Regions from separate parts of the Arthrobacter sp. AB6 genome, predicted to be linked through region 1. Evidence: riboswitches for the same ligand, from Rfam matches in the RefSeq annotation. Region 1 holds a riboswitch; each other region holds the start of a gene.
The links. Region 1 has a riboswitch for thiamine pyrophosphate ahead of thiD (bifunctional hydroxymethylpyrimidine kinase/phosphomethylpyrimidine kinase). Riboswitches for the same ligand answer to the same signal wherever they lie in the genome.
Positions count from the first base shown of each region.

Region 2: linked by a shared signal. The riboswitch ahead of Q9R30_RS16690 (ECF transporter S component) and the one ahead of thiD (bifunctional hydroxymethylpyrimidine kinase/phosphomethylpyrimidine kinase) in region 1 are both predicted to bind thiamine pyrophosphate.
Region 3: linked by a shared signal. The riboswitch ahead of thiO (glycine oxidase ThiO) and the one ahead of thiD (bifunctional hydroxymethylpyrimidine kinase/phosphomethylpyrimidine kinase) in region 1 are both predicted to bind thiamine pyrophosphate.

Region 1 covers NZ_JAUZVL010000002.1:112,843-122,369, forward strand. Annotated here, with positions in the region: gene obgE (GTPase ObgE) at 1-752, opposite strand, end outside; gene rpmA (50S ribosomal protein L27) at 868-1,131, opposite strand; gene rplU (50S ribosomal protein L21) at 1,193-1,501, opposite strand; gene thiD (bifunctional hydroxymethylpyrimidine kinase/phosphomethylpyrimidine kinase) at 1,766-3,295, opposite strand; TPP riboswitch at 3,303-3,400, opposite strand; gene Q9R30_RS01955 (Rne/Rng family ribonuclease) at 3,531-6,908, opposite strand; gene Q9R30_RS01960 (vitamin K epoxide reductase family protein) at 7,350-8,021, shown strand; gene Q9R30_RS01965 (hypothetical protein) at 8,163-8,438, shown strand; gene ndk (nucleoside-diphosphate kinase) at 8,564-8,983, opposite strand; gene Q9R30_RS01975 (DUF4233 domain-containing protein) at 9,051-9,518, opposite strand; gene Q9R30_RS01980 (folylpolyglutamate synthase/dihydrofolate synthase family protein) at 9,519-9,527, opposite strand, start outside.
Region 2 covers NZ_JAUZVL010000026.1:3,398-12,924, forward strand. Annotated here, with positions in the region: gene Q9R30_RS16675 (UDP-N-acetylglucosamine 1-carboxyvinyltransferase) at 1-134, opposite strand, end outside; gene Q9R30_RS16680 (energy-coupling factor transporter transmembrane component T) at 713-1,513, opposite strand; gene Q9R30_RS16685 (ATP-binding cassette domain-containing protein) at 1,510-3,066, opposite strand; gene Q9R30_RS16690 (ECF transporter S component) at 3,066-3,689, opposite strand; TPP riboswitch at 3,754-3,894, opposite strand; gene Q9R30_RS16695 (heme-degrading domain-containing protein) at 3,980-4,522, shown strand; gene Q9R30_RS16700 (DUF4383 domain-containing protein) at 4,654-5,205, shown strand; gene Q9R30_RS16705 (iron-containing redox enzyme family protein) at 5,192-6,289, shown strand; gene Q9R30_RS16710 (CDGSH iron-sulfur domain-containing protein) at 6,348-6,563, shown strand; gene Q9R30_RS16715 (DUF4235 domain-containing protein) at 6,642-6,905, shown strand; gene mnhG (monovalent cation/H(+) antiporter subunit G) at 6,924-7,325, opposite strand; gene Q9R30_RS16725 (monovalent cation/H+ antiporter complex subunit F) at 7,315-7,593, opposite strand; gene Q9R30_RS16730 (Na+/H+ antiporter subunit E) at 7,590-8,135, opposite strand; gene Q9R30_RS16735 (Na+/H+ antiporter subunit D) at 8,132-9,527, opposite strand, start outside.
Region 3 covers NZ_JAUZVL010000035.1:13,731-23,257, forward strand. Annotated here, with positions in the region: gene Q9R30_RS18805 (aminopeptidase P family protein) at 1-1,207, opposite strand, end outside; gene Q9R30_RS18810 (PHP domain-containing protein) at 1,348-2,202, shown strand; gene Q9R30_RS18815 (DNA methyltransferase) at 2,285-3,157, opposite strand; gene Q9R30_RS18820 (DEAD/DEAH box helicase) at 3,166-4,869, opposite strand; gene Q9R30_RS18825 (hypothetical protein) at 4,896-5,036, shown strand; gene Q9R30_RS18830 (RNB domain-containing ribonuclease) at 5,174-6,679, opposite strand; gene thiE (thiamine phosphate synthase) at 6,755-7,510, opposite strand; TPP riboswitch at 7,539-7,656, shown strand; gene thiO (glycine oxidase ThiO) at 7,651-8,979, shown strand; gene thiS (sulfur carrier protein ThiS) at 8,976-9,212, shown strand; gene Q9R30_RS18850 (thiazole synthase) at 9,218-9,527, shown strand, end outside.

The DNA of each region.
Region 1 (9,527 bases):
GCCTCAAGGGTGCCGCAGTCCAGGACGTGCACCAGCGCAGCGCAGCGCTCCACGTGGCGGAGGAAGTGGTGGCCGAGGCCCTTGCCCTCACTGGCGCCTTCAATCAGCCCGGGCACGTCGGCGATGGTGAAGCGGACGTCGCCGGCCTGCACCACACCCAGGTTGGGAACCAGCGTGGTGAACGGGTAGTCGGCGATCTTGGGCCGCGCCGCGGACATGGCGGCGATGAGGCTGGACTTGCCGGCGGACGGGAACCCCACAAGGGCGATGTCCGCGATGGACTTCAGTTCCAGGACGATATCGCTGGATTCGCCTTCGATGCCGAGCAGGGCGAAGCCGGGGGCGCGGCGCTTCTGTGAGGAGAGCGCGGCGTTGCCCAGGCCGCCGATGCCGCCGGCTGCCGCCACATATTCGGTGCCTTCACCCACGAGGTCGGCGAGGACGGTACCGTCCTTGGACTTGACCACCGTGCCGTCCGGGACGGGAAGGATGAGCGTTTCGCCGTTCTTGCCGCCGCGCCAGTCACCCATGCCCGGACCGCCGTTGGTGGCGTGCCGGTGGGGCGCGTGGTGGTAGTCAAGGAGGGTGGTGGTCTGGTGGTCCACGCGAAGGATCACGTCGCCGCCATTGCCGCCGTTGCCGCCGTCGGGACCGCCCAGCGGCTTGAACTTTTCGCGGTGGACGGAGACGCACCCGTGGCCGCCGCTACCGCCGGATACGTGCAGTACTACCCGGTCTACAAAGCTGGCCACGTGGATCTCCTCAAAGCTGTTCCTCGGCACCCTCAGGCGCCAAGACGATTGTAATGCGGTTAAAAGAACAGTGGAGCGGACCATATGGCCCGCTCCACCGCTTCAGAACTGGTTGTTACTCTGCAGCTGCAGCAGCAACGATGTTGACGACGCGGCGACCGCGGCGGGTGCCGAATTCAACGGCGCCCGGGGTCAGGGCGAACAGGGTGTCGTCGCCGCCGCGGCCAACACCGGCGCCCGGGTGGAAGTGGGTGCCGCGCTGGCGGACGATGATCTCGCCGGCGGAAACTACCTGGCCGCCGAAGCGCTTGACGCCGAGGTACTGTGCGTTGGAGTCACGACCGTTGCGAGTGGAGCTCGCGCCCTTTTTATGTGCCATCTGAAATGCCTGCCTCTAAATTCTGGGGAATCTGCTGAAAAACCTGAACAGTAACGGAAGGTTACTTGATACCAGTGATCTTGACCTTGGTCAGTTCCTGGCGGTGACCCTGGCGCTTCTTGTAACCGGTCTTGTTCTTGAACTTCTGGATCACAATCTTAGGACCACGGAGGTCCTGGAGGATCTCAGCCGTAACAGTTACCTTGGCCAGGTCAGCAGCGGCGGAGGTGACCTTGTCACCGTCAACCAGGAGCAGTGCGGGCAGCTGAATGGTGCTGCCAGCTCCACCGGCGACGCGGTTCAGGGTAACGAAGTCTCCAACGGAAACCTTCTCTTGGCGGCCGCCTGCGCGGACAATCGCGTACACCACTTGGGAACTCACTTCTCTCGACGTTTATTACAAATTTGCGTGCGGAACCCGGTGCCTGAATTGGTTGGGCTCTCGCTGTGCCTCAACGCCGTGGGGTCATAACCCAAGTGTTGGCGTAAGCACCGAAGATCTAGAATACGCTAATTTTGCCTTCGGCCGCAAATGAGGCTGGTTCCGGCGGGTTGTCTGTGATAGGTACCACAACACATTTCCCTGGCCGGGGGGGTGCCCCACCATAGTACCGGTGCTGTGGCCGTGCGGCCGTCAGGAATGAAGGCGCGGCGCGTCGAAAAATTCAACTTCCAGCCGGCACGACTGCCTGAACGCCGCGGCCATGGCTGTCCGGTCCCCTGCGGAAGCTGCGCGGCCGGCCCCGTCCACAATGGCAACCGCCCTGCGGGTGGCCGCAGCGAAGTCCTCATCCGCGTACGTGCGCAGCCACTCCGCGTAGGGGTGGCCTGCTGGTTCCCCGGCAGCAACGAACTGGGCGTGAAGCGTCTTGCCCACCTCGGCGTACAGCCAGAAGCACGGCAGGACTGCTGCCGCCAGCACGGCGTAACTGCCCGACGCCGATGCCGCCACCAGATGGTCCACGTAGGACTTGGTCACGGGCCCCAGCCGCGGCTCAACGGTCCGTGTACTGAGCCAGGAGCGGTGCAGTTCAGATTCGACTTCGAGGCACTGTTGGGCGGAGCGCGCCCAGAAGAGCTGTTCGGCTTCCGTTGGGGCGAGGGCGCTGGCACGCGCGAGCACCCGTGAGTAGCCGTTAAGGTAGATGGCGTCCTGGGCCAGGTAGTAGCCAAAGTGCTTCTCGGCCAGGTCGCCGGAGGCCAGTCCCTGGATAAACCCCAGGGAATAAATGGCCTCCAGGTGCTTCTCCGCTTCAGCCCACAGCTGCGCTGCGAAGCTGCCCTCAGCAGGCTGCGGCTGAAGGTGGTGGAAGTGGTGGACGGGCCCGTTGCCTGTTCCCACCTGCAACGCCTCCGAGGCCTCCAGCGCGCCGGACAGCCAGGGCTTGACCTCCCGGAGGGCTGCCTCCCAGTCCCCCAGCCGCACCTGGACTGTGGCCATGGCTGATGACAGCGAACAACCGGTGCCGTGGCTGTTCCGCGTGGCCACGCGCTTGCCCGGGACCACCACCACGTCCTGGCCAAGCGTGCCCGCAGTGCTGACAAGGGCGTCGGGGCATTCTTCCCCCGCCAAGTGCCCGCCCTTCACAAGCACCGTCGCCCCCGTGGCGGAGGAGAGCTCGCGGCCCTGTTCCAGGGCGCCTTCCCAGCTCTCCTGCACGTCCCCGCCCACCAGCATGGCAAGTTCAGCCAGGTTGGGCGTGATGAGGTGCGCCAGCGGCAGCAGCCCGCGTAGCGCGGCTTCGGCGGATTCCTGCAGGAGCCGGTCACCGCTGGTGGCCACCATGACAGGGTCCAAAACCACGACGCCGGGACGCACTTTTTCGAGCCACGCCCGGACAGCTTCGATCACGCCGGTGTCACCCAGCATCCCGATTTTCACGGCGTCGATGCTGATGTCCTCACTGAGCGCGTCAAGTTGCTGGGTAAGGAAGGCCGCGGGGGGAACGTGGACGCCGCGCACGCCGCGGGTGTTCTGCACGGTGAGGGCAGTGATGGCAGCCATTCCGAAGCCGCCGTGGGCCGCGATGCTTTTCAGGTCCGCCTGGACGCCGGCTCCGCCGGAAGGATCGGAGCCTGCAATGGAGAGGACCCGGGGCACGTCCCGCCGCTGGCCGGACTGTGTTGCAGGAGCAGGCGCGCCCTCAACGGTGGCAGCAGGCATTTCGAGAGTTGAAGACAAGAGACATCCCTTCGCCGGTGCTAGCCGGACAGGTTCAACGGGTGTGGATCTCAGCCGGCCCTCTGCGCGGCACCCCGTGTCGGTTCACCAGCCTAGCTTTTTTGCTGGGCTCAGGGCGAAGGTGACGCCGTGCGACTGTTGCGGCCTTAAATGCCGGATGCCCGGCCGCCCACGCGTGGTGGGCGGCCGGGCATCCTGGCGTGTCGCGTGCGGTGGCCTAGAGCTCCGAAGCCGGAACCCCGACGCCCAGGATGATGGGTTCCGCGGCAGGCTTGGCGTTGCCTGCTGCAGGGGCACCTGCCTGGCCAGCTTCCGGCGCCTTTGCTGAGTGTGAGTGCCCTGCCGCCTCGGCGGGGACATTCTCGTGCTGCTGGACGGAGGTCTGGTTGGCCGCCCCCTGGGCGCGGCTGGCGCTGCGGTTGCGGCGTGCCCGGCGCGGGCGGGACTGTTCCACGGTGTGGTCGGAATAGTCCTTCTCCGGCGCGGCAGGGGCAGCCTGCAGCTGCTCGGACCGGACCTGCGGAGACTCCGCCTGCGGCGCCCGGACCTGTTCCGGTTCCCGCTGCGCCTGTTCCGGCGCCGGCAGTCCCGGCTGCCCGGCCGTGGCTTCGGCGGCCGGGGCGGGTTCACCGAGGTGGGCGAAGGCCTCAGCGAGGCGGTCCAGCGTCAGGGCGGGCTTCGGCTGCTGCTCCTCCGCGTGCTCCACGAACGGCAGGGCAACTTCCTCCCCGCCGAAGGTGAGGACGGCGGCGGGCCTGGAGGCGTCGCCGTCGTGCTTCCCTGTTTCCGCCGGCGCCGCGGGCTGGGCCTGCGGAGCCTGCCTGGCCGCGGCCACCTCGTCGTCGTGCAGATGGGCGGCGTGCGCTGCCGCAGCAATGTTGGCAAGGGCAAGCCGGGTGGCTTCGGCCTTGGCGTGCCGCTCGGCGTCCGTGGGGTCGGCGTGGACCGTGTGCACGTGGAGGGCAGCTGCGGGAGCAGCGTCCACCTGCTGGCCGCCGCGGCCGCGGCGGCGCTTCCGGTCGGGACGGACGCCGGGCTGGCTGCTGTCCCCACGCTGCGCCTCAGTACGGTGGCTTTCGTTCCGGACGTCCGGGCGGGCGTCCGAGCGCTGAACATGGTGTTCAGCCGCCACGATGTTGGCCCGGCGGTGCTCCACGGGGTCATCGTGGGTCACCACGCCGCGGCCGGCGCAGGCCTCGCACTGCTCGCCAAACACTTCAAGGAGCCCGGTGCCCATCCGCTTGCGCGTCATCTGCACCAGGCCAAGCGACGTTACTTCGGCAACCTGGTGTTTGGTGCGGTCACGTCCCAGGCACTCCACCATCCTGCGGAGGACGAGGTCGCGGTTCGATTCCAGGACCATGTCGATGAAGTCGATGACGATGATGCCGCCGATATCGCGCAGGCGGAGCTGGCGGACCACTTCCTCCGCAGCTTCCAGGTTGTTCTTGGTGACGGTCTCTTCAAGGTTGCCGCCGCTGCCGGTGAATTTGCCGGTGTTGACGTCCACCACGGTCATGGCCTCGGTGCGGTCGATCACCAGCGAGCCGCCGGAGGGCAGGAAGACCTTCCGTTCCAGTGCTTTGTGGATCTGTTCGTCGATCCGCCATGCGCTGAAGATGTCCTGGTCCTTGGTCCATTTCTCGAGGCGCCCCACGAGATCGGGAGCAACGTAGGTGACGTACGCCTCGATGGTGTCCCAGGCTTCCTCGCCGGAGACGATCAGCTTGGAGAAGTCCTCGTTGAAGACGTCGCGGACCACCTTGATGGTCAGGTCCGGTTCGCCGTACAGCAGCTCCGGAGCAAGGATCTTGGTGGACTTCGACTGGCTTTCGATACCTTCCCACTGTGCCCGCAGCCGGTTGATGTCGTGGGTCAGCTCTTCCTCGGAGGCGCCTTCCGCAGCGGTCCGGACAATCACGCCGGCCTGCTCGGGGAGGCGGTCCTTGAGGATCCGCTTGAGGCGGTTGCGTTCGACGTCGGGCAGCTTGCGGGAGATGCCGGTCATGGAACCGCCGGGAACGAAGACCAGGTAGCGGCCCGGCAGCGAGATCTGGCTGGTCAGGCGCGCGCCCTTGTGGCCCACGGGGTCCTTGGTGACCTGGACCAGCACGGTGTCGCCGGACTTGAGCGCGTTTTCAATGCGGCGCTGCTTGCCCTCGAGGTTCACGGCGTCCCAGTTGACTTCGCCGGCGTACAGGACGGCGTTGCGGCCGCGTCCGATGTCCACGAAGGCAGCTTCCATGGACGGCAGCACGTTCTGGACCTTGCCCAGGTAGACGTTGCCGATCAGGGAATCCTGCTGGGTCTTGGAGACAAAGTGCTCGGCCAGGACGCCGTCTTCCAGGACGGCAATCTGGATTCTGTCATCGCGCTGGCGCACGATCATCTGCCGGTCCACAGACTCCCGGCGGGCCAGGAACTCGGCTTCGGTAATGACGGTGCGGCGGCGGCCGGTGTCGCGTGATTCGCGGCGGCGCTGCTTCTTGGCCTCCAGGCGGGTGGAACCCTTGACGCTGGTGACCCGGTTGCTGACCGCGGGTTCGCTCACGGCGCGCGGTGCGCGGACGCGGGTCACCGTGTTGGGCGGATCGTCGTCTCCGCCGCCCGTCAGTTCAAGGTCCTGGTCGCCACGGCGGCGGCGGCGCCGACGGCGGGACGTCACGCCCTCGTCGGCCTGCGCACCGGATTCCTCATCGGCGTCATCGGCAGCATCGGTCTCTGCATCAGAGTTCTCGGCGTCTTCGCCGTCACGCTCACCGGTCCTGCTGCGTCCGCGGCGGCCGCGGCCGCGGCGCCTCCGGCGGTTACCGGCGTCGTCTGAATCGTCCTCGGTGTCCTCTTCTTCAGCTTCTTCCATGGCGGCCGGTGCGGGCCGGACTACGGCGCTGAGATCCGGGGCCTGGAACAGGACGGAGGTGGCGGAGCCGGGCTCCAAAAAGAGGGAGCCGAAAGGGCTTGCCGCGGCGGAGGCGGCTTCAGGTTTTGCAGCAGGGGCGGCTGCCGGTTCAGCTGCGGCAGCCGCCGGGCCGGCAACGGGTGCAGCTTCAGGGGCGGGTGCAGCTTCAGCGCGTGCAGCTTCGGGGGCGGGCGCAGCTTCAGCGCGTGCAGCTTCAGCGGGTGCGGCTTCTGCCGCCGGCGTCTCTGCCTGCTCCGCCGCGGCCGCCACCGCGGGGGCGGAGGTCTTGCGGGTGGCAACCCGCCGGCGTCGGACGGGTTTTGCGTCCTCCCCGGCGGCTTCCGAAGGCGCGCCGGCTGACGCAGCCTGCGTGCCGGCGTCGTTACCGGCAGCGGCGGCTGCCTCCTCGGCGAAAGCCGGAAGCGGCTCGGCGGGGTCAACCTTCTTCCTGGAACGGCTCCTGCGGACGGGGGCCTTCGCCTCAGCGGCGTCAGGATCCGGCACTGCGTTCGTGCCGGGCTCTGCGGCCCTGGCCTCTGCCTGCACGGAATCTGCGCCCGCGACGTCTGTTTCGGCGAGGGCGTCACTGGCCTTGGGAGCGGCTTTCCGCCTGGTCCTCGTGGCCTTCTTCGGCTCGGCCGCGGCACCCGTGGCCGCTGCTTCATCGTTAACGGCTAAAACTTGTTCATTATCCATATGTGGCAACACTCCTGCCCCTGACGTACCGCCACATCCGGCACCCATTGGGGCACATATTGTCAAAACCCGCAGGCGTTGACAGAAGTCAAGTGGATACCCCCAGGTTCGCACCGGCAGTGGGGTGCGGCAGCCCGTGGGGGCCGGCAGGATGTTCAAAAACCCGTTGTTTCCAAATGCCACAACCAGGTGCCGCCCAATGGAGTTGCGGGAGGCCGGATCAACAAACCCAAAGCCCGCGCTGCTCGTCACTGGCGGTCTTGCGAACAAGCCACCGGACCGGAGTCCGAATGTGGATCGGGTTCCAGCCACGTTCATTCTCTCATACCCGGACTATTCCACGGCGGAAGGGGCGCTGCCTGTTCCCTTCCCTGAAGGGTCTTTTCAGCCGCCGGCGTTACAATCGGGCAAGGAGCACCCGATGAAAAGGACGCCTTGCCAATGCCCAGCATTTCCCCCGTCAGCGGCACCCACACGCCGGAGCGGACTGTTGATCCGGACACCAGCGAGGCCGGAGCCCGCCCGCCCATGACCCGCGACCGGCCCCTCGGCTGGCTGCTGGTGGTCACCGGGGTGGTTGGCTGGCTTGCCTCCGGAACACTGGTCCTGGAGAAACTGGAGGTCCTCAAGGATCCTAACCACACCACGGTGTGCGATGTGAACCCCTGGATCTCCTGCGGCCAGGTGATGCAGACCTGGCAAAGCTCGCTGTTCGGCTTCCCCAATATGTTCATCGGAATCGTGGCCTTCGCCATCACCATCACGGTGGGAATGGCGCTGCTCGCCGGCGCCAACTTTGCCCGGTGGTACTGGCTTGGCCTGCAGGCCGGCGTCACACTCGGCTTCGCGTTTGTGGTGTGGCTGTGGTCGCAGGCGCTGTACGTCATCCACATCCTGTGCCCGTTCTGCATGATTGTATGGGCGGCAATGATTCCGCTCTTCGTGTGGGTGACCATCCGGAACATCAGCGCCGGCGTGATCCCGGTGCCGGCCAAGGCCGCACGCATTCTGGGTGACTCCGGCTGGATCATCACGGCCCTGCTCTACGTCGCCGCTATCGCCACCATCTTCTTCGCCTTTATCCAGGTTTTCGCCGGAACGTCAGGGTTCTAGGGCTGCGCTTCCTCGTCGGCAAAGATGAGTACCCTGTACTCGTGCGCCAGCAGCCCGGCCGCGCTCTAATTGAGGCAGGACTGCCGGAAACCCGGATCCGGGGCCAGCGGCAGTTCCTTCAACGAGAGAGGATCAGCTGCAATGAAAATCTTCCTTACGAGGGCAGCCTTGCCACTGGCACTGGGGGTCTGCCTTGTCGGAATGGCCGGAATCCCCGCCCTCGCTGCAGATCCGCCCGCGGCAGAACAATCACCGGTGGGCGGAGACCACGCCCATCCGCACTTTGTCATGACCGGCAACGGCTGCGTGGACATCAACCAGGTGCTGTTTGAGCCCGATGTGAGGGGCATGCATCGTGCCGCCGCCGTAACGGGAACGGACAAGGGGCCTTGGCACGGCGCCTGCCCAACTTCCTGACGGCGCAGTTCCACACCGGCACGCCCGCCTGAGGCACCTTGGGCTCACCACATTCCAAGAGACACCTGGGGCCCCGGTTTCCCGGGGCCCCAGGTGTCTGTTCACGCAGCTGGCAGTCTCCGGACCTATGCCTGGAACCAGATCTTGATCTCGCGCTCCGCGGAATCGGTGGAGTCTGAGCCGTGCACCAGGTTCTGCTGGACCTTCAGGCCCCAGTCACGGCCGAAATCGCCGCGGATGGTACCGGGGGCCGCCGTGGTGGGATCGGTGGTGCCGGCCAGGGAGCGGAATCCCTCGATGACCCGGTGGCCCTCGAAGATGGCTGCAACAACAGGGCCGCTGAGCATGAATTCCACCAAGGGCTCGTAGAAGGGCTTGCCCACGTGCTCCTCATAGTGCTGTTCCAGGAGTTCGCGCGAGGCGTCTACCTTCTTGAGTTCGGCCAGGGTGTAGCCCTTGGCTTCGATCCGGGCCAGGATGGCGCCGGTCAGGTTACGGGCGACGCCGTCGGGCTTGATCAGGACGAGGGTGCGCTCAGTGGTCACGACTGCTCCAATGCGTTGGGATGGGTTTCGGGGACAAGTCTACGGGGACTTGCCTACAGGAACTTGCTTACGGGGACTGCGGCTGCTCTCCCGGTCCGGCCGCCTGGTCCGGGTGCGCGGCCTCCCACTCCGCCTGCTCGCGGGCGCGCTCCCCGGCCTCGCGGTCAAGCCGGATTCCGGTGCGGATGCCGTACCACCATGCGGCTGCGAACAGGGCGCCCACCAGGAACATGGCGGGCTCGAAGATGCCGGTGAGGACCAGGACGAGCTGCAGGATCCAGCCCAGCCCGATGCCCCAAGGCCTCGTGAGGAAGGCGCAGGCCACGATCATCACAACACTGAGCCCGATCCCCACACCCAGGATGAGGGCCGGCGGGAACTCCCCGCGGCGCAGTCCGAACACCGCCAGGGTAGCGAAGAACATGACGAAGGCTTCCAGCAGCAGCACGGTGGACGCGAACATCACCTTGGTGGAGCGGCGCTTCCTGGGCATGCCCGGGTGCCATTCACGCTGGGCTTTGGTCAGCCTGGCCACTCAGGCCTC
Region 2 (9,527 bases), on a different contig from region 1:
TTGCCCTGTTCCATGCGGGCAACGGCGCTCTGGCTCGTCCCCAGCTCGGCAGCCAACTGTCCTTGGGTCCAGCCCTTCTCGGCCCGGGCATCCCTCAACATGGCGGCAACGTGTTCAGCGGTTTCCTGCGTCATACTCAAGTTTATATCATAAATGAGTTAAGCGCCCCGGTTATCCGGCCTAATCAGCAGCCACCGAAGAGCGTTTACCCGAACGATGCGATCGAAGGGCGTCGGATTCCTTGACCGAGCCCTTCAAGGGCGGGAGACTGACGCTGGTCCAACGGCAAGGGAGGCAGTATGCGCCGAACACCAGCACCGCCCATGCCAGGTAGCGGGGCATTTCCGGCCCGGAGCACTCGGAGCGTGCCAGGAATGGCGGCACTGTTACTCGCGGCCCAGCTCCTCATCTGCGGCTCGCCAGCGTACGCGGCGCCCTCCCCGGGAGAGGGAGTGCAATCGCTCCTTGGCTGGATGTGGAGACCGAAAACAGCTGGTCGTACACGGACAAGGACGCCAACCGGACAGAACTGTCAGCGGGTCGAGCAACCTTTACTCACTCCCGAGCTGGCCGGCAGGATCCCGGAACGCGTAAGGAGCAGCGATGGCCAGTGCGTCTGCGCCCCTCACCGGCGGCGGCGAGGTGGAGTTGACCCAGTTTGTATCGAGGGGTTCCGACTACGACTCTTCGTGCCCGTAGGCCTGGCCGGCTGTCAGTTCCCCAGCCACACCATGTTCCAGGTGCCCAGGGAGACGGCGGCAAAAACCGCTGTTGCCGCCATCACCACACCGCCGGCAAGAACCCACGCATCCAACACGCTGTAGGTCGATTCGCGGGCCCACGTCCGGCGGCCGCCGCCAAAGCCGCGGGCTTCCATGGTCACCGCGAGCCTCGAGGCCCGGCGGATCGCCTGGACCAGCAGCCCGAAGCTCTGCCCCAGCGTCGCCTTCACGCGCTGCAGGGCACTGCCGCGGGAACCCACCCCCCGCGCGCGGCGGGCCATCCCGATGGTCTGCCATTCTTCGGCCATCAGGCCCACCAGCCGCATGGCGGCGAGGGTTCCCAGCACGAACCGGTGCGGGAGGCGCGCCTTCTGCGCCAGCGCATCAGCGAGGTCTGTGGGGTCGGTGCAGCTCATCAGCAGCACTGCCGGCAGGGCAATCGCCAGCCCCCGCAGCGTGAAGCCCACGCCCAGCTCCAGGGACCCTTCGCTCATGGTCCAGATGCCGACGTCGATCAGCGTCTTTCCGCTGTCCGGCGCCAGGATGGAGGTGCTCCAGCCTCCCACTGCGGCGGCGAGGATCAGCGGCCAGCCGCGCTGCCACAGCAGGGCGGGCGTCAGGCCGGCCAGGGGAAACAGCAGGACTTCAAAGGCCAGCGCCACCGATGCGGACACCCAGTCGATGGAGAGTGCCAGCACGGCCGTGATGAGGAAGACGGCGGCGAACTTGCTGAGGGGGTTGGCCCTGGCCAGCAGCGCATTGTTGCCGCGCAGGTTCAGCTCCTGCCTCATGGTGCCGCCGTTTCCGCCGGAGCCATCCGCAGTTCCGTTCCGCCCAGCGCGGCCGTGAACTCGGCGTCATGGGTCACGGAGACCACGGCGGTGCCGCCGTCCAGCAGCTCGGACAGGAAGGATGCCAGCTCCGCCCACGTGTTGGCATCCTGGCCGAACGTAGGCTCGTCCAGGACCAGCACCTGGGGATGCGCAGCCAGGACCGTCGCCACGGACAGCCGCCGCTTCTCCCCGCCCGAAAGCGTGTAGGGGTTGGCGTCCACAAGGTGGGTGAGCCGCAGGCGCTCCAGCAGCTCGTCCACGCGCTCCCCGCCATGGCCAAGGTGCCGTGGGCCAAACATCAGTTCGTCCAGCACCTTCCCGGTGACGAACTGGTGCTCGGGTTCCTGGAACACGGTGCCGATCCGCTCGATGAGCTGCTCGGCTTTCCACTTGTACGGGTCTATTCCGGCGCCGCGGCTCAGGTCCAGCGTGGCCGAAACCTTCCCGGCCACGGGTTCGAGAAGCCCGGCGAGCGTCAGGGCAAGCGTGGACTTCCCTGCCCCGTTCGGCCCCGTCACCGCCAAGGCCTGCCCGGCACGGACCTGGGCGGAAATATCCGCCTGCACGGGTACCGGCGGCACCTTCCGGAAGCCGCTGCGCCCCGCCCGTTCACGGGACACCGCCAGCTCCTCGGCAGCGAGCAGGAGGCCACCCGTCCCCCGGGCTGGATCCGCCGCACGCAGCCGGGTGTCCGGGACATAGCCGGGCACCCACACCCCGGCAGCAATCAGCATGCTCCGGGCTTCCCTGAGCACTTGGTCCGGCGGGCCGTCCAGCAGCACGGCCTCCTTCGCGTCGGTGCCGGGCTGCAGCACCACAATCCGGTCCACCAGGTCCTTCCACACGGACACCCGGTGCTCCACCACCACCAGCGTGGCGCCGGTTTTGTCCAGGCACCGCGCCACGGCGTCGCGGACCTCCAGCACGCCGGCCGGGTCCAGGTTCGCCGTCGGCTCGTCCAGCAGGATGAGACCGGGACGCATGGCAAGGATGCCCGCGAGCGCCAGCCGCTGCTTCTGCCCGCCGGAGAGTACCGACGTTGGATGGTCCAGCGGGAGGTGGGAAAGTCCGACGTCGTCCAGCGCCTCGTGCACGCGGCTCCAGATGGCGTGGCGGGGCACGGCGAGGTTCTCGGCGCCGAAGGCGGCGTCGTCACCCACGCGGGACAGGACCACCTGCGTTTCGGGGTCCTGCTGCATGAGGCCGGCGCGCCCGCGCTGCTCGCGGGGGGAGGCTCCGTCAACCAGCAGCGAACCCGACTCGTCGGAATCGCCGGCCGCGCCGCCGTCGTCGTCCACATCCCCCAGGACCCCCGCCAAAGCATGGAGGAGGGTGGACTTGCCGGCGCCGGAAGGCCCCAAAAGCAGCACCCGCTCTCCCGGACGGATGTCCAGGTCGAGGGCATGGACCGCCGGCTTGGCGCGCCCGGCATGCCGCCAGCCCCAGCCGCGGGCCGTGACGGCGGCGGGACGCACTGCGGTGGGCGCGCCCTGGCGGGAAGGTGCGGACATCAGGAGAAGACAGGCTCCGTTGCTGCCTTCCGCGACGCGAACGAGCTCAGGACCCCGGTCCTGGCCAGCCCGCGGGTGGCGATCCATGACAGGGCGCCGGCGATAATGGCGCCGGAGATGGCGGTGAAGACGATGTACACCAGCTTGTCCCCGCCGGAGTAGGCGATGTTCCAGCCCCACGGCGCGAAGGAGTCGTTGAGGCCGCAGAAGAAACCGGCGGCGGCACCGGCCAGCAGTGCCACGGGCAGGTTGAACTTCCGGTATACGAAGATCGCGAAAATGATTTCCGCGCCGAGGCCCTGGACGAAGCCGGAGAACAGCACGGAAGCCCCGTACTGGGACCCCATGAGCAGCTCACCGGTGGCGGCTACCGTCTCGCAGAACAGCGCGGCGCCGGGCTTGCGAATGATGAGCATGCCCAGCACGGCCGGGATCATCCAGCCGCCGGCGATCAGGCCGGTCAGTGGCGGGTAGGTGGCGTTCATGGGGCCGGACACTGCGGCCGCGCCCTGGGACCATGCCCAGAAAATGACGCCGCCGGCAATGGCGATGAGGGCCGCCACCACGATGTCCACGACGCGCCAGGACTTGCTGCTGGTCTTCTTGACTGCTGTTGTTGCCATGTGATCCTCCTGAGGAACAGGAGGGGAAAGTGGACGCGGCCGCCGGCTATGCTGCCGCTGCGCGCACTTCGAGAACTCGACTCCCTTGCGCCGGTACTAACCGGATCAGGTTCGAGGGTCTGCGGCTGCCCGCACTCTCAGCGCCCACCTGCGGATCCTGGCATTGCCAGTGATGCCCGACGGCGGCGCTCCCCTGTCGTTGAATGTTGCTTTTGCTTGAAATGATTCGTTGCAGAAATACCCTGTTGGGCGTTGCCAGTTTACACCGCGGCGGGGGTAGATTGTGGGCCATGGCTGCCAATCCCCCGCATGTGACCGACTTCGACCCGGATTCCGATGCCATCCAGCCGGAGGGATCGCTGGCGGCACTGATCGCCCGGATTGAAGGCGAAGTCCGGGAACTGCAGTTTCCAGGCTTCTCCCTCGACGACTCCCTGAACCTGGGACTGCTCCTGGTGGAGCTGGGCAAGGAGCGCGGGCTGCCTATCGCGATTGACATCACCAAGGGCGGGCAGGTGCTGTTCCATGCGGCACTGCCCGGTGCGACGCCGGATAACGATCACTGGATCCGGGCGAAGCAGCGCACTGCTGCACGGTACGAGATCCCCTCACTGCTGGTGGGATTGCGCGGCCGGCTTCGCGGCGGCCGGATCGAGGACCAGGGCTGGTTCGACCAGCGCCGGTACGCCGCGCACGGCGGCTCCTTCCCGCTGTACGTCACCGGAGTGGGCGCCGTGGCCACTGTTACGGTTTCGGGGCTTCCCCAGGTGCAGGATCACGACCTGGTGGTCGAGGCCCTGCGTGAAATCCTCCGCTCCGCGGGAGCGGACTGATGCCAATGCTGGCGGAGTGACCCGCACGCTGGACGCACGTCCACCCGGCAGCAGAAACACAAAGGCTGCTTAGCATTTATTTAGTAATCATGCTTACTATGTTGTCTCCCGGGTTTTGAGGAGAACAGGACATGGCAGCCAGCACCCGCCTGACGGGCCCCCGAACACGCCTGCAAAATGCCGCCCTCGGAATTGGAACGGTCTTCTTCCTGTTGGGCATCTTGGGCTTCATCCCCGGCGTTACCTCCAACTATGGCTCGTTGGGCCTTGCCGGACCTGGTTCAGGGGCGCTGCTGCTGGGCGTCTTCCAGGTGTCCGTGCTCCTTAACGCGGTACACCTGGTCTTCGGGCTTGCAGGGGTCCTGATGGCGCGGACGCATCCCCAAGCCAGGAACTTCCTTATCTACGGCGGCGTGACCTATCTGCTCCTCTGGCTGTACGGCTTCCTGGCGGGTGACACCACGCCTGCCAACTTCCTCCCTGCGAACAACGCGGACGACTGGCTGCACCTGGCCCTCGGCCTGGCCATGATTGCGCTGGCCATCACCCTGGCTGCCCGAGGCCCCGCTGTCCCCGCAGGCGTTGCCAGCAGCGATAGCAGCAACCGGCCCGGAAGCCCCAGCAACGACGTCGCGGAACCGGCACCAACGCCGGACCTGAAGGAGCACTATGAAAATCCCTGAAGCGCGCGGTCCCGCCAGCGCCGCCTTGTTCGCCCTTCTCACGGAGGTACCCTGCTCCATTGGCACCCGCCCCGACGGCCGAACCGCCGACGACGGAACTGCCGATGACCGCGCCGCGGGACTGCACCGGGCGGTCAGCAGCCAGTTGGCCGCCACCCCGGACATCATCGGCGATGACGACCTCCAGCTGACGCTCTTCTGCCTCTACGAGCTCCACTACACCGGGCTCGCAGGCGTCAGCGATGAGTGGGAATGGGCGCCGGGACTGATCCAGGTCCGCCAGCTGCTGGAAAAGCCGTTCGAGGCCGCGCTCAGGCGGGCCGCCCGTGAAGCAGCCGGCGAACTGGAGCTTCCCGCGGCCTCGCGTCCCACCAGCGACGCTGTGGCCGATGTCCTGTTCGGCCTCGCAGCCCGAGATACCGGCCCCAGCCTCTCCCGGTACGTGGCGAAGAAGGCCAGCCTGGATCAGCTCAAGGAATTCCTGATCCATAAGTCCATCTACCAGCTGAAGGAGGCCGATCCCCATACCTTTGCCATTCCCCGGCTCGCCGGGCGCCCCAAGGCCGCGCTGGTGGAAATCCAGGCGGATGAGTACGGCGGCGGACGTCCCGAACGGATGCACAGCGCACTTTTCGCCCGCACCCTGCGGGGCCTGGGGATGGCGGACGAATACGGCGCCTACGTCGATTCCGTCCCGGCCGTCTCCCTCGCCGCAGTGAACCTGATGTCCCTGTTCGGGCTTAACCGCCGGTTGCGGGGTGCCATCACCGGGCACCTGGCCATCTATGAGATGACCTCCTCCCAGCCCAACCGCCTATACGGCAGCGGCTTCCGGCGGCATGGTTTCGATGCCGCCGTCACCCACTATTTCGATGAACACGTGGAAGCAGACGCCGTCCACGAGCAGATCGCCGGCCGCGACCTGGCCGGCGGCCTGGTGGAAGCCGAACCAGGACTTCTTGGAGATGTATTGTTCGGTGCCACGGCAGCCATGGCGCTGGACGGCAGGCTGTCCGCCCATCTCCTGCAGTCTTGGGAGAACGGCGGGACCTCACTAAGGGCGGCAGTGCCGGCAGCAGCATGAGCGGCGCAAGTTCCCCGCCGCCGTCCATCACCCCCGGCAACCTAAAACAGGAGCTCGCATGAACCAGGAACCGGCCGAGAGCTCCATCGTGGTGTGCCCCGACGGTCCGCTGATTGTGCGCGGCGACTTCGAGATCGTCACGCCCTCCGGGGAACCGTTGCCGCGTGAACGGAAAACCGTGGCACTGTGCCGCTGCGGGGCGTCAGCCATCAAGCCCTATTGCGATGGGACGCACAAGATGGTCAAGTTCCGGACGGAACCCCCGGCAACCTGAGCAGCGCCTGCACCGGCCGGCCGCAATCGCCGGTTAGGCTAGGGACAGCCCGTTTTCCGCCCGCAAGGAGTACTAGGAATGAACCTTTTCATCAAGCTGCTCGGCACTGGCGTGAGCCTCGGCGCAGGCTTTGTCGGCACCAAGCTCGTCAACGCCATCTGGGAAAAGACCACCGGCCGGAAGCCCCCCACCGGCAAGCACGAGGACGTCCCCACGAGCCTTCACTCGGCTCTGACGTTCGCCCTGATCTCTGCCTCGGTGAGCACCATCATCCAGGTCCTGGCAAACCGTGGCACCCAGCGCGCCATCACCCGGTTCGCCAAGAGCCAGGACATCGTCTAGCAGCACGCCGAACGGTGTTCAGCCGTCGCCGGAACCCTCCTCACGGGCGGTTTTGGCGGCGGCTTTTTGCACCACGGCCTCAAGCTCATCGGAGGTGAGGAGCTCGCGGTGGAGGTGCTTGGTGCGGTAGCCGGCCCGGCCCACCATGTGTGCTGAAACGGGCACGGTGAGCAGCTGGAAAATCCACGCGACCAGCAGTAAGGGCCACACCCACCAGGTGCGCAACTGGAGTCCGATGGACGCCAGGAGCAGGAACAGCCCCAGCACCTGCGGCTTGGTAGCGGCATGCATGCGGCTGAGCAGGTCGGGAAAGCGAAGCAAGCCGATGGCCGCGCCGAGCGACATGACGGCCCCGACGATCATGAACACAGCGGACAGCACATCCACCCAGGCATCCAGGCCAGTGGAGTCAGGACTCATTGGACTGCTCCCTCCGGTCCGCCACGAACCTTGCCACCGTCACGGACCCGATAAAGCCGATGATGGAAGTGGCCACCACCAGCATCAGGTTGTTCAGGTGCCTGTTGACGGCCATGTCCACGCACAGGGCACCGCCCAGGATGGCCAACAGGACGTCCGTGGCCAGCACCCGGTCCAGCAGTGAAGGTCCCCTGGAGATCCTGATGATGGCACCGGCGGCGGCCACCGAGAAGATTACGGCAGTAACAGCCAGGACGGTCTGCATCATGCGTCCGCCTCCATTCGCACGGTTTCGAGTTCTTCCTTGGTGCCCATGATCCTGATCAGCCCCGCTTCGATGGACCGCACCTCATTTTTAAGGTTTTCGACTTCCTGCGGGGAACTGATGTTGAGGGCATGCAGGTAGAGGGTGGACGTGGAGCGGTCCACCTCCACCACCAGCGAGCCCGGAATCAGGGAAATCACGTGCCCCGTGGCCGTGACCATGAGGTCCTGGCGGCTGCGGAGCGGGACGGCGACGACGGCGTTGGTCACCTTTGGCCCCTTGGCGATGGCAAGGTACAGGAGCTGCGCGCTGGCAGCCACCACCTTGGCCAGGAAGACGAGCGCGAAGGGAACGGCGTACAGGATGTTGAACCGGCCGCTCAGTTCCACCGGTGGAAGGTAGAACAGCCGCGCGACCGCCACGGCCAGCAACGCCCCGAACAGGAGGTTGCCGGGGCTGAAGTCCTGCCACAGGGCACCCCAGACAATGACCAGCCAGACCAGGAGCGGCAGCTCCTGGCGGAGGGAAATCCGGCGGCGGCTCATTTTCCCCCTCCCGGCGTGGCAACCATCGGGACGTCGACGCCTCCGCCCAGGACAGCGTGGATGTAGGAGGTCCGGTCCAGCATGTCGCGCGCAGCCTGGTCAGAGACCGTGAACAGCGGCCCCGCGAAAACCGTCAGGGCAACGCCAAGGACCACCAGCCCCACTGTCGAGCCCACCATGGTGCGCGGCAGCAGTGTGACGGTGTTCCGTTTGGCGCCAGGGCCGTCGGCCCGCCCGGCGGCCGGCGCAAGCAGCACGGGATCCGGGTGTTCGGCGTCCGAGGGCCGGCGCCAGAACGCGCGGTTCCACACCCTCGCCACGGCAAGCAGGGTCAGCAGGCTGGTAAGCACCCCGCCGATCACCAGCACGTACGCCAGCGGCGTCCCCAGTTCAATCCCGGCCTGCATGAGACCCACCTTCCCCAGGAATCCTGAGAAGGGCGGAATCCCGGCCAGGTTCATTGCGGGGATGAAGAACAGCAATGCCAGCAGGGGCGACAGCTTGGCGAGGCCGCCCAGCCGGTCCACCGAGGAGCTCCCGCCGCGGCGTTCGATCAGCCCCGTCACCAGGAAGAGGCTGGTCTGGATGGTGATGTGGTGCGCCACGTAGAAGACCGCCGCCCCCAGCCCTGCCGTCGAGGACATGGCCAGGCCGAACACCATGTACCCGATGTGGCTCACCAGGGTGAAGGAGAGCAGACGTTTGATGTCGCTCTGCGCCAGGGCACCCAGGATCCCCACCACCATGGTCAGCAGCGCGGCCACCATTAACGGAGTGTTAAGGGAGTCCCCGGGAAAGAGCAGCGTCTCGGTCCGGACCATGGCGTAGACGCCCACTTTGGTGAGCAGGCCGGCGAACACTGCGGTGACCGGCGCCGGCGCCGTGGGGTAGGAGTCGGGCAGCCAGAAGGACAGCGGGAACACGGCCGCCTTGATGCCGAACGCCACCAGCAGCATCACGTGCAGGAGGGTTCTGGTGCCTTGGTCCAGCTCGCCGAGCTTCATGGCAAGATCGGCCATGTTGACGGTTCCGGTGGCCCCGTAGACCATGGCGATCGAGATCAGGAACAGCACCGACGACACCACGGACACCACCACGTAGGTGACGCCCGCCCGGATGCGGGGCCCCGTGCCGCCCAGGGTCATCAGCACGTAGCTTGCCGTCAGCAGGATCTCGAAGCCGACATAGAGGTTGAAGAGGTCCCCGGAAAGGAACGCGTTGGACACGCCGGCCACCAGGATCAGGTATGTGGGGTGGAAGATCGAGACGGGCGCGTCCTGGTCGCCGTCGGCCATGCCCTGCCCAGTGGCGTAGACCAGCACGGCCAGGCTCACCGCCGAGGAGACCACCAGCATCAGGGACGAGAACTGATCCACCACCAGCACGATGCCC
Region 3 (9,527 bases), on a different contig from region 1:
CGGCAAGCCGTTCAGCCAATACCGTCGTTGCCGCTGTGTGGATGTCGCGGAACTTGACGCCGGGCTGCGCGGCGGCAAAACCGGCGTCGGCAGCATCCAGCACTGCTTCGTAGACCTTGCGCTGGATGTCGCTGAACACGCCACTGGCGGGAAGGGTCCGCGTGATGTCTGCCGTGTACAGGGAATCCGCTTCCACTCCGGCGTCCAGCAGCAGGAGCTCGCCGGCGTGGATCTTCCCGGTGTTGCGCGTCCAGTGCAGCACGGTTGCGTTGTTGCCTGAAGCGGCGATCGTGTCGTATCCGAGTTCGTTCCCGACTTCGCGCGCACGGGCAAAGAACGCGCCTTCCACCACCCGCTCACCGCGGGCATGAGTGAGGGCGCGGGGAAGGACCTTGACCACTTCCTCGAAACCTTCAACGGTGGCGGCCACGGCGAGTTTCATCTGCTCGATCTCCCAGCTGTCCTTGAGCAGGCGCAGTTCGGAGAGGGCTTCGCTCAGCTTCTCGTCGAGGGCATCGAGGACCTCGAGGTCCAGGTTCTCCGGGTCCTTTGCCGTGTTGTAGCGGGCGGTGTCCACCAGTGCATCGATGTTCTCGTCCACTTTCCGGACCAGGCGGATGGAAACGCCGCCGATCTCCGGGGCGCCCACATCCTTGGTGATTGCAGTCTCGAGCTGGTCGATGTGGGCCGTCGCGAGGCCCAGGCGTGCTTCGAACTCAGCCAGTGTGGGGCGGGCGCCGATCCAGAATTCACCCGAACGGGAGTCTGCATAGAACTGCTCTGTGTCCCTCCCCGCCAAGGGCCGGAAGTACAGTGTGGCACGGTGGTTGCCGCCGTCGTCGCCCTTTCCTTCCTCCGCCGGCTCCAGGATCAACACCGCGTCAGGCTCGTGGTCCAGGCCCAGCCCGGTGAGGTGGGCAAAACCGGAGTGGGGGCGGAAACGGTAATCGCAGTCGTTGGAGCGGACCTTCAGCGGGCCGGCGGGGATGACCAGGCGTTCACCTTTGAACTGGCTGGAGATGGCCTTGCGCCGGGCCGCGGCGTAGCCGGCCACTGCGTCGCGCTCGGGGAGTTCCTGGCGGGAGGGTGCCCAGTTGCTGGCCATAAAGGCCTTGAAGGCGTCGGAACTGGGCCGCTGGGAGCGGTTGTTGACGCGCTCGTCCAAGGGCTGGGAAGCAGAGTTCGGGGTGTTTTCGGCATCGTTCACGGGACCATCGTCTCACCAGCTCCGCGGCTGCGCGAACAGGCGGAGCACCGGCTGGGCCGGTTCCGCAGGAGGTGTGTCCGCCGACATGGGTTGCGGCCGGGCATACGCGGGGTGAACTCAAGGTCAACTAGTCTGGACAGGTGAGGATCGACCTGCATGCCCACTCCAATGTTTCCGACGGTACCGAGAATCCGGCAGACGTCATGGCGTCCGCTGCCCGCGCCGGCCTGGACGTGATAGCGCTGACGGACCATGACTCCACTGCCGGCTGGGACGAAGCCTCCCTGGCAGCTGTTGAGCACGGTGTTGCCCTGGTACCGGGGATGGAGGTTTCCTGCCGGACGGAGGAGGGCATCAGCGTGCACCTCCTGAGCTACCTCCACGATCCGAAGCATCCGGGGCTCCTTGAGGAAATCACCAAGGCCAAGGACGCCCGGCACACCCGAGCCGAGCGGATGGTCACCCTCCTTGCCGAGGACTACCCCCTCACCTGGGATGACGTCATCCATCATGTGGCCCCGGGCGCTACCCTCGGCCGGCCCCACATCGCAGACGCCCTCGTGGCTGCGGGCGTCGTGGAGGACCGTTCGGAGGCGTTTGCCTCCATCCTCACTTCACGGTCGCGCTACTTCATCCAGCACTACGCACCCGCGCCTGCCATCGCCGTCGAACTGGTCCGCGCTGCCGGCGGAGTGCCGGTCTTCGCCCACCCCGTGGCGTCCTCCCGGGGACGCATCGTGGGGGAGCGCGTCTACCAGGAGATGATCGACGCCGGCCTGGCGGGCCTGGAGATCGACCATCGGGACAATCCGGAGGAGGGGCGCGGCTTCCTGCGGCGGCTCGCGGCCAAACATGACCTTCTCATTACCGGCTCGTCGGACTACCACGGCACCGGCAAGCCCAACGTGCTGGGGGAGAACCTCACCTCACCGGACGTCCTCGCCCGGATTGAGGAACTGGGGACGGGTACCAGGGTGGTGCGAGCGGGGGAGTAACCCCGGTGCGAGGGCCCGCGCTGAGGTGAAGTAAGTCGCGCCAAGTGTCGTTTTGAGGGGTCAAAACGACACTTGGCGCTACCTAGTTGGGCGGGAACGCGGCGAGCTCCGCATGGGCACCCAGGCGCTTGGCCATGATGTCGATCGCCGGCTGGTTCTGGTCCACGCACACAAACTTCCGGTCCATCTTGGCCGCCACTGCACCCAGGGTCCCGGAGCCGGCAAAGAAGTCCAGGCACCAGTCGCCGGGACGGCTTGAGGCAGCAACCACCCGGCGGACCAGGCCCTCGGGCTTTTGCGTCGGGTATCCGGTCTTCTCCTTGCCGGTGGGGGAGACGATGGTGTGCCACCAGACGTCCGTGGGCAGTTTCCCCAGCTCGCGCTTGGCGGGCGTCACAAGGCCCGGTGCCATGTACGGCTCGCGGTCCACCTCGGCGCTGTCGAAGTGGTACTTCGCCGGGTTCTTGACATACACCAGGATGTTGTCGTGCTTGGTGGGCCAGCGGTTCTTGGCGCGGGCTCCATAGTCGTACGCCCAGATGATCTCGTTCAGGAAGCACTCCCGGCCGAAGATCGCATCCAGCATCACCTTGGCGTAATGCACCTCGCGGTAATCGAGGTGCAGGTACAGGGTGCCGTCCTCCGCCAGCAGGCGCCACGCTTCCACGAGCCGGGGCTCCAGGAAGGACCAGTAGTCGCTGAACGCATCGTCATACCGGTGGAGCGCTCCCTTGATGGTGTCGTAGGAGCGCCCCTTGAATCCGACGCGGTCGCCGGCGCCGTCCGCATTGGCCACCATGGTGGTCTGCTGGCGCCGTTGGGCCCTGCCGGTGTTGAACGGCGGATCCACATATATCAGCGTGAAGGCGCCGTCCGGCAGCGAGGGAAGGAAGTCCGCGTTGTCTGCGTGGACCACCAGGCTGCTGCCGTCCGGCGCCCAGACAGTGTCAGTCATGGAGGGTTTTAGGCCTCGCTGCTGCCGGGCTGCGTGGCCTTGTCGCCGCCCACTACCTCGCCGTTGCGGCGCCGGGTGCGCGTGCGGGGGCGGCGGGTGCGGGAGGGCTGCTCTGCTTCGCCTGCAGCGGCGTTGCCATCACCGGCAGCAACGGGAGCTGCGGCAGGCTCGGACGTACGACGGCGGCGCTCGCCTGTGCGGGCAGCGGAGTCGCCGCTGCGCCCGCCTTCGCGCCTGCCGCTGCGTTCCCGGTTGTCCCGGTCGCGGCTGTCACGGCCGCCGGAGCGGCCGGCGTCACGGCCTGCGTCGCGGCCCCCGCGGGCGTTCTTCTTGCCCGTTTCGCCCAGGTCTTCCAGGACTTCGGCGTCAACTCCGGCCAGGGTGCGCTTGTCGCGCGGGAGCCGTCCCTTGGTGCCTTCGGGAATGTCCAGGTCTTCAAAGAGGTGCGGGGACGACGAATAGGTCTCCACGGGCTCCGGCACGCTCAGGCCCAGGGCCTTGTTGATCAGTCCCCAGCGGGGCATGTCGTCCCAGTCCACGAAGGTGACGGCGGTGCCCTTGTTGCCGGCGCGGCCGGTGCGGCCCACGCGGTGCAGGTAGATTTTTTCGTCTTCCACGCACTGGTAGTTGATGACGTGGGTGACGTCGTCGACGTCGATGCCGCGCGCGGCGACGTCGGTTGCCACCAGGACGTCCACCTTGTTGTTGCGGAAGGCCCGGAGGGCCTGCTCGCGGGCACCCTGGCCGAGGTCGCCGTGGATGGCGGCGGCCGCGAAGCCCCGGTCCACGAGTTCCTCGGAAACCTTGGCGGCAGTGCGTTTGGTCTTGGTGAAGATGATGGTCCGGCCGCGGCCCCTGGCCTGCAGGATGCGGGCGACGACCTCGATCTTGTCCATGCTGTGGGCGCGGTAGATGAGCTGGCGGATATCGCGCTTGGTGAGGCCTTCATCATCCGGATCCGCCGCACGGATGTGGGTGGGCTGGGTCATGTAGCGCCGGGCCATGGCGATGACCGGGCCGGGCATGGTAGCGGAGAACAGCAGGGTCTGGCGGACGGCCGGTGTTGCTGCGATCAGGGTTTCGACGTCGGGCAGGAAGCCGAGGTCAAGCATTTCGTCAGCCTCGTCCAGGATGACGATCTTTACGTTTTTCAGGCTCAGGTGCTTCTGCTTGTAGAGGTCGATGAGGCGCCCGGGGGTTCCCACCACAACTTCCACACCGTTCTTCAGCGCCTCCACCTGCGGTTCGTAGGCGCGGCCGCCGTAGATGGTGGCGATGCGTGCATTCCGCTTGCGGGATGCAGTCTGCAGGTCGTTGGCCACCTGCACCGCCAGTTCACGGGTGGGAACAATGACCAATGCCTGCGGTGCGCCGGGGACGGCAAGCTTTTCGTAGCCGGCGTCGTCCCGGCCTACAACCCGCTGGAGGGCCGGGATACCGAAACCCAGGGTCTTGCCGGTGCCGGTCTTGGCCTGGCCGATGATGTCGTGTCCGGAGAGTGCCACCGGCAGGGTCATGGCCTGGATGGGGAAGGGGTGGGTGATGCCGGCGTCGGCCAGGGACTCCACGATGTCGGCGCGGACGTTGAAGTCCGCAAAGGACTTCTCCTCAATCTCGTGCGGCTTCTCGTCGGAGATGATGGTTTCTTCGGGCTCAAGCGTTTCGGTGCCGGAGTCGTCCGTCAAAAGCTGGTGGGTATGCAATTCACTCACGGGGAGTTTCCTTATTCATTTGGGCAATGGCGCTGCCTGCTCAACGGGCCGGCCGGCAGGCCGTTCCGGAGCACGCTCAGGCGCGCAAGCAATTCCAGTGGAAGCCGATCGCGGGCTATCTTTATGCTGGCACTGGTGACCAGCGGGTGGTTCTCAAGATCGCGTAGGGGCGGGCTTGTTGGTTTCAAATCAAGGAAATCAACGACCGGGCATCCATTTCTACTCCTTCAGTCTAGCCGCAAGGGCATGGAAATCCGGCTTTTGCCCGCGCTGCGGCCCGGTTATGCCGCAAAACCGCCCCGGTTCACGGCACCTTCGGCACCAGTTCGAAATGCACATCACGCGTGGCGATGTCCGAGGATATGAGGCGCACCCGGACCTTGGTTCCGGCCTCCAGTTCTCCGGCGCAGCGCGCCGTCACTGCAGGTTCGGCGATCTGGATGATCCCGGAGCCGCCGTTGCCGTTCTTGCCCTTGCCGTTGCCGTTCCGGCTTATGGCGCCGTTCCCGTTCTCCTTCTGGGGCTTCGACCCTGAAATGACGATCGCGTCGAACTCCTGTCCGACGTGGTTGATCAGCAGCGCCGCCTCCACGGTGTCCAGCGCCATGCGCTCCATCCGGGATGCCAGCTGGTCCGAGCCGGCCATGATCTCGGGAAGCGACGGCAGTGCATCCCGCACCCACCCGGGCACCTCTCCGCCATTACTCAAGGCCTCGCAGGTGACCAGCACAAAGCGGTCCACCAGGCGGCGAAGCGGGGCGGTGGTATGGGCGTACGCTGCGCCGATGGCGGACTGCACGGCGTCATCCGGGACGGTGCCGTCGAAGGCCGTATAGGCGGCCCCGCGGAAAAGCATCCCCGCGGAGTGGAGGATTGCGAGCTGGCGGGGATGGGTGGGGTCCAGGCTGCGGAGGTATTCGCCGTAGCTGACTTCGCCGTCCCACGGCTTTCCGAGGGCCTCTGTCTGCAGTCGGAAATGGTTCAGGGAACGCTCATCCGGGGCGGGCATGGTGCGCAGGATGCCCACTTTTCCGGCCAGCATGAGCTGCGCGGCTGCCATGCCGGTCATCAGCGATATCTGGGCGTTCCAGTCCTCCACGGGCAGCTGCGGTGCGGCGGCAATCCGGTAGCCGCCGTCGGGAAGCTGGACAATCTCCTGGTCCGGCATGTTCAGGCTGGCACCATCCCGGGCACGCTCCAGTTCCACGCGCTTGAGGCCCACTTCTTTGAGGAGGAGCAGCACAGGGGAGGGGCTGCCGCCGTCAAGTTCCGCCTGGGCGCCCTTGTAGCTGAGCTTGGCGCGGCTGCGCATCCGGGCACGCCGCACCGTGACGGCAGTGACCTCCGCATCACCGTCAAGACGGAAGTCCCACACGAACGCGGAACAGTCCTGTCCCGGAAGGAGGCTTCCCGCCCCCTCGCTGATCACTTCCGGATGCAGCGGGATGCGGCCGTCCGGCGTGTAAAAGGTCTGTCCCCGGCGCCGCGTCTCAGCGTCCAGCGGGCCGCCCGGGGCAACGAACGCCGGCACGTCGGCGATGGCGTAGAGAACGTGGTAGCCGCCGCCGTCGCGCTCGATGAACAGCGCCTGGTCCAGGTCGGTGGACGACGCGGGATCGATGGTGATGAATTCAACGGACGTCAGATCATGGGACGGCAGCTGCAATGCGGACACGGCGGCCTCGGCGTCCTTCACGGCATCGTCAGGGTACGCGCCCGGCAGTTCAAGCTCACTCCGGAGCGCGCCCAACGCCGCTTCGAGGGCATTGGTGTGCTCGTGGACACTGGGGGCCAGCCGATGATGTGACACGAAAATCAGCGTAGCCCGAATTTCGTCAATAGTGCACGGAAGCGGCCCGGAGAGGCACAGCCGTCCGGTGCGGGGTTATGGGCGGGCGCCGTCCAGGGCGCTGCGGAGCGAGGCAGCGGCCGCGGCCGGATCATCAGCCTCAGTAATGGCCCGGACCACCACGATCCGGCGTGCGCCGGCTTCCACCACCTCTTCAACATTGGAGTGGTCGATGCCGCCGATCGCGAACCAGGGCACACCGCCGTCAAACGTGTCCTCCTGCCCTTCCGCCCCTGCAACAGCAGCGGCGGCGTACCTCACCAGGTCAAGCCCGACGGCGGCCCGTCCGGGCTTGGTGGGAGTTGCCCAGAGCGGCCCCACGCAGAAGTAGTCCAGCGCCGAGGGGCCGGCGGCGGCAGCCAGGGCGGCGTCCACCTGCTCCGGGCTGTGGCTTGACAGGCCGATGGCCGCGTTGCCGTTCAACAGCGTCCGGGCCGCCTTGAGGGGCAGGTCCTTTTGGCCGATGTGGAATACCGGGGCTCCGGACAACACTGCGACGTCCGCCCTGTCATTCACCGCCCACAGCCGGCCGTGGCGCACCGCCGATTCCTTGAGTACGGCCAGGAGCTCCAGCTCCTCGGCGGCTTCGATGGACTTGTCCCGCAGCTGGATGATGTCCACCCCGCCTGCGAAGGCGGCATCGACGAACTGCCCGAAATCGCCCTGTTCCCGGCGCGCGTCCGTGCAGAGGTAAAGGCGCGCGGCCTGCACGCCGGAACCGCCTCCGGCTTTGAGAAAGGCGTTTGTAGCAGGGACGGGGGATGCAGCGGCAGGAGGGCGGGACACATTCATGGGTGCCAGCCTAGTTCCTCTACACTTGGCCTCGTACTGCGGGAGCCGCGGCAGCTGTCATAAAGCGCCGGGCTGAGAGGGCGTCAGAGCCGACCGCTTGACCTGATCCGGCTAATACCGGCGTAGGGAAGGAGACACTCATGCCCAATGCGCTCGAAGCCCCGTACCGGCCCGCGCCCGGCCCTTCACTGGAGGCCGACGTTGCGGTCATCGGCGGGGGAGTCATCGGCCACGGCATCGCCTGGGAGGTGAGAAGGTCCGGGCATTCAGCGGTGGTCATCGATGACGCCCCCGGATCCGGTGCCAGCTGGGCCGCGGCGGGGATGCTTGCCCCGGTGAGCGAGCTGCACTACCAGGAGGAGGACCTCCTGGAACTCATGCTGGAGGCCTCCGGGCGCTGGCCGGGTTTTGCCGCAGGCCTCGCCGCGGCCGCCGGTTCGGATCCCGGGTATCTTACGACGCCGACCCTCGCCCTGGGTGCCGACGCCGCGGACCGGCAGGCGCTGCTGGACCTGCGCGGGGTGCAGCAGGCCAACGGGCTGACGGTTGAGCCCCTCACCATCCGTGAAGCCCGGCGCCGGGAGCCGCTGTTGAGCCCGGCCATTGCCTCGGCGCTGGATACACCGGCGGACCACCAGGTGGATCCCCGGCTGCTGGTGGCCTGCCTCCGCCGTGCCCTGGCCCGGCACATGGGCGGAACCGGGAGCGGCGGAAGCTTCGTGGCCGGCGCCGCCGAGGGCTACGCCGTTCCGGACCGGGCAGCGGGCCTGCTCTGGCGGGACGGAGCCGTCGCCGGCGTCACGCTGGAGGGCGGAGGAACGGTGGCGGCCAGGGAGACCGTAGTGGCCAACGGACTGCACGCCGCGGCCCTCACCGGGCTGCCGGAAAACCTGCACCTGCCCTTGCGCCCGGTCCACGGTGACATCCTTCGCCTCGCCGTCCCCGCCCACCTCCAGCCGCTGCTGACCTCCACCGTCCGCGGACTGGTCCGCGGGATCCCTGTGTACATCGTCCCCCGGCAGGACGGCACCGTGGTGATCGGGGCAACGCAGCGTGAGGACGCACTGGGGAAGAAGGACAGCGGGACCAGCGCCGGGGCAGTGTCGGCAGGGGGCGTCTACCAGCTGCTGCGCGACGCCCAGGTCCTGGTGCCTGCGGTCGCAGAACTTGAGCTGCTGGAATGCACAGCCCGGGCCCGTCCCGGCACGCCTGACAACGCCCCGCTGCTCGGGCGGGTCCCCCTGGAGGACGGCCCTGCAGGTCAAAGCCACGTGGAAGGGCTGATCATTGCCACCGGCTTCTTCCGCCACGGCGTCCTCCTCACCCCGGCAGCGGCCGCGATATGCCGGGACCTGCTCGAAGGCAGGGCGGACCCCCGCTGGGCCCCCTTCAATCCCGGCCGCTTTTCCGGCGCCGCTGTTCGGCCTGCTGCAGCGGCCACCCCACCCAACCCCAAGGAGACAGCATGAACATCACCCTGAACGGAACCGGACATACAGTCGCCGACGGCGCATCCATCACCACGCTCGTCACCGAGGTCACCGGCCGCGCACTGGCGGCTGACGGCCAGGCCACCGATGGCCGGAAGCTGGGCGTCGCCGTGGCGCGCAACGCCCACGTGGTGCCACGGAGCCAGTGGTTTGCCACCGCACTCACCGAGGGTGACGACGTCGAACTTGTCACGGCAGTACAGGGAGGCTGACCCCCATGACGGAAACCCGCAGCACCCTCGCCGGCACCCGGCCGGACCTTCATGACCCCCTGGTGATCGACGGCGTCGCGCTCGGATCCCGGCTCATCATGGGCACCGGCGGCGCGCCCAGCCTGGAGGGCCTTGGCGCCGCGCTCCTGGCTTCCGGCACCTCGCTCACCACCGTGGCCATGCGGCGCTATTCACCCCATGAGGCCGGCTCGCTTTTCCAGCTGCTCGTGGACCACGGCATCAAGGTCCTCCCTAACACGGCGGGGTGCTTCACAGCCCGGGACGCTGTCCTCACCGCGGAGCTTGCCAGGGAGG